DNA from 2 places in the Paraburkholderia sp. SECH2 genome. Region 2 is predicted to be linked to the other one. Evidence: riboswitches for the same ligand, from Rfam matches in the RefSeq annotation. Region 2 holds a riboswitch; the other holds the start of a gene.
What was found. Region 2 has a riboswitch for glycine ahead of M0D66_RS11170 (D-amino acid dehydrogenase). Riboswitches for the same ligand answer to the same signal wherever they lie in the genome.

Region 1: another riboswitch for glycine. It lies ahead of gcvT (glycine cleavage system aminomethyltransferase GcvT); the one in region 2 lies ahead of M0D66_RS11170 (D-amino acid dehydrogenase).

The regions. Positions count from the first base shown of each region.
Region 1 is NZ_JALPRH010000022.1:51,595-56,250, reverse strand. It holds gene M0D66_RS28600 (UvrD-helicase domain-containing protein) at 1-261, opposite strand, end outside; gene M0D66_RS28595 (oxidoreductase) at 678-1,727, shown strand; gene M0D66_RS28590 (hypothetical protein) at 1,929-2,282, shown strand; glycine riboswitch at 2,424-2,525, shown strand; glycine riboswitch at 2,559-2,718, shown strand; gene gcvT (glycine cleavage system aminomethyltransferase GcvT) at 2,799-3,917, shown strand; gene gcvH (glycine cleavage system protein GcvH) at 3,981-4,361, shown strand; gene gcvP (aminomethyl-transferring glycine dehydrogenase) at 4,456-4,656, shown strand, end outside.
Region 2 is NZ_JALPRH010000005.1:8,231-12,886, reverse strand. It holds gene M0D66_RS11180 (DUF6531 domain-containing protein) at 1-429, shown strand, start outside; gene M0D66_RS11175 (hypothetical protein) at 407-1,237, shown strand; gene M0D66_RS11170 (D-amino acid dehydrogenase) at 1,307-2,515, opposite strand; glycine riboswitch at 2,691-2,784, opposite strand; gene M0D66_RS11165 (LysE family translocator) at 2,922-3,554, shown strand; gene M0D66_RS11160 (GNAT family N-acetyltransferase) at 3,586-4,113, opposite strand; gene M0D66_RS11155 (helix-turn-helix domain-containing protein) at 4,126-4,656, opposite strand, start outside.

The sequences.
Region 1 (4,656 bases), on a different contig from region 2:
TTTGCGGCCTTCCTTGCCGGGCGTGGTGAGCGTCTTGCCTTCGAGCAGCTTGCCCACGCGCTCGCGCATTTCCAACGCGGCCTTGTTCGTGAACGTGACGGCGGCGATGTGGCGCGGCTCGAAGCCTTTGGCCTCGATCAGGTGGGCGATTTTCTGCGTGATCACGCGCGTCTTGCCACTGCCTGCGCCGGCGAGCACGAGACACGGACCGTCAAGATAACGGACCGCTTCATTTTGAGCGGGGTTCAGGCCTGCGGACATCGTCAGTGGATGGGTAATGCGGTTGAGGGCGCTTGGGTGCGGAATCGCGAGACCGAAGGCCCGGGGGCATGCTGCGCGGGGCTGGCGGCTGGGACGCTCGACTCGGTGTGAGGGGCATTCCGGCTCGCTGCGCTCCGCGCGAGAGGAGCGATGTTAACACGGATGCCCGAAGCCGATGCCGTGACAGATGCGCTGTCGGACGGCAAGGAAAGGGGGCCGCAATGGCAGCTCGCCCGACGACAAAAACGGAGGCTCAACCGGGCTGCCCGGAACACGGCCACAGCTGCCATCCGGACGCCGCCGACAAACGCCTGCGACGATGCTGACAGCCCGCCTTCGGGACATGCCACAATTACGCTGTTGCGCGCCGCCGCCGCGGTGGCAAAGCGGCGCGCCGTTTTTGCAGGAAGACACGCATGTCCGCATCGCTGAAGATTGGATTGATGGGTTACGGTTTTGCTGGCGCGACCTTTCATGCGCCGGTGATCGAGCACTGCGGGCGGGCCAGCATCGCAGCCATCGCGACGAGCCAGCCCGAGCACGCGCTGGCCGATTACCCGCACGCAAAGGTGGTGGCCGATCTCGACGCCCTGCTGGAGCTCGAAGAAATCGATTGCGTCGTCATCGCGACGCCCAACGACACGCACTTCGACCTGGCGCGCCGCACGCTGGAAGCAGGCAAGCACGTGGTGGTCGACAAGCCGGTCACGCTCACCGCCGCCGACGCCCACACGCTCGCCAACATTGCACTGGCTCGCAGCAAGCGGTTCGTCCCCTTTCATAACCGCCGCTGGGACGGTGATTTTCTGACCGTGCGGGATCTGCTTGCCAGCAGAGAATTGGGACGCATCACGCAATACGAATCGCATTTCGACCGTTTCCGGCCGGAAGTTCGGCAGCGTTGGCGCGAGGAAGCTTCGCGCGGCGGCGGCCTGCTATTCGATCTTGGACCGCACCTGATCGACCAGGCGCTGGCGTTGTTCGGCGCACCGCAGACCGTGTCCGCGACGGTTCGGACGCATCGCGATCAAGCCAGTGCACCGGACTACGTCCATATTCAGCTGGGCTACGGTGAATTCGAGGTGGTGTTGCATGCCAGCGCGTTGACTGCGTACGTCGCACCGAGGTTTACGATTCACGGCACGCAAGGGAGCTACGTCAAATACGGGCTCGATACGCAGGAAGATCAGTTGAAAGCCGGCTTGCGGCCGGGCGATGACGGGTTCGGCGCCGGCAATGCGCCCGGTGTGTTGCGTGTGCTTGAAGAGGGTCAGGAAGTCGAGCGGGAGGTGCCCACGCGCAACGGCGACTACGTCGGCTTTTATATTGCCTTGGCGGATGCCATTCAGAACGGCGCGAAATTTCCCGTCAGCGCTCAGGACGCAGTCGACGTCATGACAATCATCGAGCTTGCAGCCCGGAGTTCAGAAGAAGGCGTCCGATTGCCATTTGAACGCATTCGCTGACGTTTTCCTGCGCTACGGGCCGCTTTCTGCGCCATTGGCGGCAACACGCGAACCATGCCGCCGCCAATGGCAAAAAGCCTGACAAGCCCGAAAGGAACATAACGTTACAAATAACCCCGTCTCCGCGGTCAGCGTGAATCCCCGGCAATCCGTTGCTACCCCAGTAGCACCACAAAACGACAACGACTTCCCGGAGTGTCCATGCCCCGTATCGTCCGCGCACTAGCAGCATGCGCATTGCTCAGCTCCCTCGCCGCCTGCGTGGTGGCCCCTCAGCAACCTGCGCCGGCGCCGCGTCCTAACCCGCAACAAATTGCGGATCAGCGCTTCAACCAGGTCAACGGCCGGATCGACAACCTGAGCCGCCGCATCGACGCTCGCGTCAACCAAGGCTACTACCCGCCCCCGCAAGGCGGCGCGTTGCACCATCGTCTCGACGTGATCCGTCAGGAAGCTCACGACATGGCGGCGCAACACGGCGGCGGCCTGTCCGGCGACGAACAGCGCGTGCTGAACCAGGAACTGGACAACGCGGCACACGCCATCGGCGAATAATCGTGCCGGTTCAGGCACCGAAGCAAAGAAGCGCGGGCATCACGTCCCGCGCTTTTTTTGACTTTCGCGAACCCGCAGCGCCAACCCCCATGCCCCTTGCGGGCCTTTATTTGACAAGCCCCCGGCCCTCGCGTACATTCGCCGCACGCGTCGGGAGAGCGTGCTGGCCGCAGAAAATCGCAGGCCGCACCGCCGAAGGGGCACACCCGCAAACTCTCAGGCAAAAGGACCGACTGCGTCGAAGAACCCGCGCCCAGGCAACATCAAGGCACCGGTTTTTCGCACTCTGGAGAGCGGCAGTAGCCATCTGCATCGTTTAATCGAGCAGATTCTGGCAAGCTGCCCACCGAAGGGGCGCGCGTTTCACCGTAGCGATCAGGGCTTCACCATCGCACGGCAGCGCAATCTCTCAGGTATCGAGGACAGAGGGGTCATGCAACGCAATCGCTCGCAGGCATCAGCCGCGAGGCGTAGCGCCGCATGGCCTTTTTTGTTTCGCGAGACGCCTGAGGCCCCATGACCGAACTCAAACACACCCCGCTCAACGCCACCCATCGTGCGCTCAACGCTCGCATGGTCGATTTCGGCGGCTGGGACATGCCCGTCAACTACGGCTCGCAGATCGACGAACACCGCGCCGTGCGCACCGACGCCGGCATGTTCGACGTCTCGCATATGTGCGTCGTCGATTTCACCGGCGAGCGCGTGCGCGCCTTCTTCGAACACGCGCTGGCCAATAACGTCGCCAAGCTGCAAACGCCGGGCCGCGCGCTCTACTCCTGTCTGCTGAACCCGAATGGCGGTGTGATCGACGATCTGATCGTCTATTACTTCAGCGAGACGCACTTCCGCCTGGTCGTCAACGCCGGCACCGCAGAGAAAGACGTCGCCTGGTTCACCAAGCTCAACGCCGAAGGCAGCTACGGCCTGACCATCACGCCGCGCCGCGATCTGGCGATCGTCGCCGTGCAAGGCCCGAACGCCCGCGATAAGGTCTGGCAAGTCGCGCCGTCCAGCCGCACCTCCACCGAACTCCTTAAGCCGTTTAACGCCGCCATCGTCGACAACACGCCGTTTGGCGAACTGATGATTGCCCGCACCGGCTACACCGGCGAAGACGGCTTCGAAATCGTCCTGCCCGCAACGTCCGTTTGCGAGTTCTGGGACGCATTGGTGCGTCAAGGCGTGCGCCCCGCGGGTCTCGGCGCGCGCGACACGCTGCGTCTCGAAGCCGGCATGAACCTGTACGGCCAGGATATGGACGACAACGTCTCGCCGCTGGATGCCGGCCTCGCCTGGACCGTCGACCTGACCTCGCCGCGCGACTTCGTCGGCAAGGCCAAACTTGAGGCCGACGGCTCGCAGGCCTCGTTCGTCGGCCTGATCCTGCTGAAGGAAAACGGCAAGGCGGCAGGCGTGCTGCGTGCTCACCAGAAAGTCGTCACGCCGGAAGGCGAAGGCGAAATCACCAGCGGCACTTTTTCACCCACGATGCAGGAATCGATCGCCTTCGCGCGCGTGCCGAAAGGCGTGCAGCCGGGCGACACCGTTCACGTTCAGATTCGTGACAAAAACGTACCCGCAAGCGTGGTAAAACTGCCGTTCGTACGCAACGGCAAAGTGCTCGCAGTTTAAGCAGCCGGCGCGTGCGTCAATCTTTTTAAGTTCATACCGAATAACACCGCATAGGAGCATCCGATGAGCATCCCGGCCGATCTGAAATACACCGAATCGCACGAGTGGGTCCGCACCGAAGCAGACGGCACGCTGACGGTCGGCATCACCGACCACGCGCAGGAAGCGCTCGGCGACATCGTCTTCTTCGAAGTCCAGGAACTGGGCAAGACCGTCAACGCCGGCGACACCGTCGCCGTGATCGAGTCGGTGAAAGCCGCTTCCGATATCTACGCGCCGGTCTCGGGCGAAATCATCGAAGCGAACCCGGCCGTCGCCGACACGCCGGATGGCGTCAACAGCGCGCCGTACGAGAACTGGCTCTTCAAGATCAAGCCGGCTGCGGACGCATCGCAGGATCGCCTGATCGACGCAGACGCGTACGCAAAGTCCGTCGGCGCCTGATTCACCGCAAGTTGCACCATTACGTTTAAACCCGACAGGCGCGGCGCGTCCGATTCGACAGTCGAACGGACGCCCGCACCGCCAGGAACACCTCATGAAGCTCGAACACCCGGATCGTCTGATGAACCGCACTCCTCTCTCGCTCGCCGCGCTCGAAGTGCATGACGCCTTCGCTGAACGGCACATCGGCCCGGATTCGGCCGACCAGCAAGCGATGCTCGAAGCCCTCGGCTTCGCATCGCGCGCCGCGCTGATCGACGCGGTCATTCCGAAGACGATCCGCCGCACCGAAACG
Region 2 (4,656 bases):
TTGATTGATCCGTTCGGGTTAGCAAGCTGTCCGGTTCGAGAAGTCAACGGAGCGAAAATACACGGCACCGGACAGAAAGACGGAACGCCAGGTCACGATCAATTTTCCGAGGTCATAGCAAACAAACTTGCAATGAGCGGAAAATTCACTGATATCTATTTGAATCGCTCGTACAATTACGCGAACAGTGGGGATGTGTCGCTCAGACGCCCCGATATCATGGCGGTCGATGTCAACGGCCAGACGCATGCAATAGAGCTCGCGTCGAGGACTGATATGGGGGCCAAGCTTCCAACGTTGACTGCTCGAAATAGGGCCGCCATGGGCAATCTGCCGGCATCAAATCGCGGCGAAATTATCGTTCTCGATCATCCGTACAACGCGTCCGACATCAAGAGCGTTTTGGATGACCTTATTTCCGGAATTTAGTGGGCGGATCATGTGCACAGGAATGGCGCTATATGGGACAGATCGAATAAGTCCGCTTGAAGCATACAAGGCCGGCCATGAGTTCTTTTCAGCAATGTCGGTCGACATAACGACTGCGGGATATACACGTTACATTGAAGTCGCTGGCGAGAGGGACGTCGAACTTGTTGAGGTTCCTTTCGACGAGCTCAAGAGCCTGATTGAATCTGGAGTCGCAACCGATTTCCGGATATACAACAACTCAGGTGGCCAGATACCTTGGCGCGCTTCGTTCGGCTACAACACGCCTTCCTTTGGCGGTTTTTTTGGTATTGATGCACAGATCGATGTTCAACTTGCGGATAGTGCCGACAAGTTTATCGACTACATCAAGCGAATAGCCACGAGTCTGAATGTCTCTTATGGAATAGCATATGAAGCGCCGAAGATGACCTCCGCGTTTTACTATGCAGCCGGGAGCAATCTCGCGAAACTGAAGCCATTTGAGAATCCGTCGGCCTTCGGCAAGGAAGTGCCAGGCGGATCTTATGGAGCGGCTCGCTATCAAGAAAGCATGCTAAGGATGGTGTATCCGATCAATGTTATAAGTGATCGTCACCTTAACATCGTGGTTGGTGGCATTCAGCTTAAAGAATGGATTGTCGCGGAAGACAATCGTGGATCCCTGCAGCCCATAGGGAATGACCTTTGGCTCTGGTTGGTGCCAGAAGCCGCCCTGGATTCAATCAATCAGCTATGCGGGGAAGCGGGAATCCTGATTTCATGGAAGCCGCAAGCAGTCCCGCGCCCAGGTCGAAAACTGCCTTGAAGGCACTGGAAACAGTGGAGAGTGCTGCCGGTGTCCTTGCGGGCACCGGGCCTGTCGCAAAAACGCCTACTAAATCACCCCCGCCAAAACCTGCGCCGTAGCCGCCGACAACGTCCACCCCAAATGCCCGTGCCCGGTGTTATAAAAAACACCTCGCCGTTTCCCACGCCCGACCTTCGGCAACATGCTCGGCAACATCGGCCTCAACCCCGCCCACGGAATCACCTTCGAGGTCGACACCTCAGGAAAATACCGTCGAGTCCAGTCGACCAGCGGCGCAATCCGATCCGACCGGATATCCCGATTGAACCCATTGATCTCCGCCGTCCCCGCAACCCTAAACCGGTCCACGCCAAGCCGGCTCGTCACGATCTTCGCGCTGTCGTCGAGCAAACTGACCCACGGCGCGTTCTGCTGACTCACTTCATCATCGAGACATACGGTGATCGAATAACCCTTAACCGGATAGACGTTCACGTGATCGCCAAGCATCGCCGCGAAGTCGCGGCTCTTCACACCGGCGCACACCACGATCCGCTCGAAAGCAAACCGTTGCGATTCACCTTCCAGATTGACCATCAACGAAAACCGACCCTCAGCCGGCTGCTCGATTGCCGTAATTTCCGCGTCGTAGTGAAACTCGACACCATGCCGCACGCAAGCTTCAGCCAACCCGCGTGTGAACTTGTGAATATCGCCAGTGGAATCGGAAGGCGTAAAAAATCCACCAAAAAAATCACCATGCAGCGTGGGCTCGATCGCGTGCAACTCGCTCGACGTCACCGGATTCCGCTCCAGCCCGCCTTCGCGCAGCAATTCATTCACCTTGCTGGCCGCATCGAATTCCTTGCGCGTCTTGTAGATGTGCAAGATGCCGCGCCGCTCCAGATCGAAGTCGATCCCTTCGCGCTCGGCTATCGAAAACAGGTGCTCGCGCGCCGCAATCGCGAGCCGCACCGTTTCAACGGTGTTCGTCCGGTAATGAGGAATCTGCCTTAGAAACTCGCCCATCCACGAATACTTGTGCCACGTGGGCATCGGATTGAGCAGCAGCGGGGCGTCGCGCGTGAGCATCCAGCGCAAGCCCTTGAGCACCGTGGCCGCGCTGTTCCAGACTTCGGCATTGCTGGCGGACAACTGGCCGCCGTTGGCGAACGAGGTCTCCATCGCCGCATAGCGATGACGTTCGAACACGGTGACGTGGTGGCCGCGCTGCGCAAGGGCGTGCGCAGTCGTAACGCCGGTAATGCCGGCGCCTATAACGGCGATTCGTGACATGACATGGTCCAGAGTAGTTGAGCATCACCGGTGTCGATTTCGTGTCGAAACCGGCGTCGATGCCCCATCTGTCCATGTACCTGAGAGTTTCTTCCTGTGAGCATACGCATCGCGATGCATGCGGTATGCAGGGAATCCCCTTCGGTGGGCGCGCATGGCGCCGCTCTCCAGATGTTCCAGCTGCGCGGTCCTTTTGCCTGAGAGTTTCCGGGGCGGTTGCTCCGTCGGCGTCGTCACAATCCTCTGACGATCTCTCCCGCGCTGCATTGCAGAACGGCTAGACGATACCGGGCAATAAATTTCGCCGCAAGTGTTTCTTTCGATGCAATGCGCCATCGGCACAGTACCAGTGGCATCGGCTATATTTAGCGGCACTGCCCGATTTCAATTCCCACAGGAGAACGCCGTGCCCGCTGCCACAACGTTGCTCGCCTTTGCTCTGGTCTCGCTCGGCATGGTGCTCACGCCCGGCCCGAACATGATCTATCTGATCTCGCGATCGCTCTGCCAGGGGCGGCGCGCAGGGCTTGTGTCGCTCGGAGGCGTCGCGCTCGGCTTTGTGTTCTACATGTTTTGCGCGGCGTTCGGTATCACCGCACTGCTGCTGACGGTGCCCTACGCGTACGACGCGCTGCGTTTCGGCGGCGCGCTCTACCTGCTGTATCTGGCGTGGCAGGCGGTCAAGCCGGGAGGCCGCTCGCCGTTCCAGGTGCGCGACCTGCCGCACGACAGCCGCCGCAAACTCTTCACCATGGGGCTCGTCACGAACCTCGCGAATCCGAAGATCGCGGTGATGTATCTGTCGCTGTTGCCGCAATTTATTTCACCGGAGCACGGCAGCGTGCTCACGCAGTCGATCGCGCTGGGTTGCGTGCAAATCGTCGTCTCCGTCACGATCAACGCGTTGATTGCGATCATGGCAGGTTCAATCGCCGGGTTTCTCGCTGGGCGGCCGGTATGGCTGCTGGTGCAACGCTGGCTGATGGGCACCGTGCTCGCCGGTCTGGCTGTACGGATCGCGCTCGATTCGCGCCGTTAAATCACGCGATGCAGACTCGCCTGCATCACGCTCACAGCGTCTTGTACATGATGGTGGTCGAATCAAGCCGCTCCTCCAGTGTGTCGCGGCAAAACTGCGGGATCACACCAGCCGTCTGATAACCGAGCGCGGCATAGAGCGGCTCGGCCTTGTCGCCGGTGCGCGTATCGAGCGTCAACAGGCTGCGCTGCAACTGGTGCGCACGCTGTTCCAGTTCCGCCATCAGCGCTTTGGCGATGCCCTGACGGCGGAACGACGGATGGACCAGCAGCTTGCGCACCTCGGCGCGATGACGCTGGTTCGGCATCGTGTCGTAATCAAGTTGCACGGTGCCGGCAATCGCCTCGCCATGGCGAGCAACAAAAAGCACCAGCGCACCCGCACGCAGCGACGGCAGCACCTTGCCGCGCCAGAACGCCTCACTTTCCTCGACGCTATACGGCAATACAAAGCCAACGCTCGCACCGTCACGGACGCAGGCACGCAGCAGCGCGCCGAGTTCGGGCAGATGGCGAACAAGGTCGTCGGCGGAAAAGGTCGTGATGCTGGTCGCGTTCATGGTGGCTCGAACTCAGACGATGAAGAGGATGTAGCGCGCCGCGCTATGCGAGGGCGTGACGAACGCGCTGGGACCGAACAGTTGGTAGCGCAGACAGTCGCCGGGTTGCAGATCGTGACTTCGGCCGTCGACGGTGATCTGCAGTTGCCCTTCAAGCAGGATCAGATGATGTTCGAGGCCGGCTCTCGGCGACGCGTCGTATGTGATGCGTACGCCGGCATCGAGTTCACACTCCAGCGCCTCGCCGCTCAGCGCCTGGGCGGGTGGCGACACGGAGCGGCGCCGGAAACCGACGCTCGAGTCGACCCAGATCGACTGCTCGTCGCGCGCCACCAGCGGCGCGAAGTCCTCTTCGACCATGTGCATGAGACGCGACATCGGCAAGCCGTAGGCCACGCAGAGCTTGCCCAGCACACTCGCCGTGGGGCTCACGGCGGCGTTCTCGAGGCGCGAGAGGGTGGCGCGGCTGACGTTGCTCAGCTTGGCGAGATCGTCGAGCGACCAGTTGCGCTCGGCGCGTAATCCGCGCAGACGCTGGGCGAT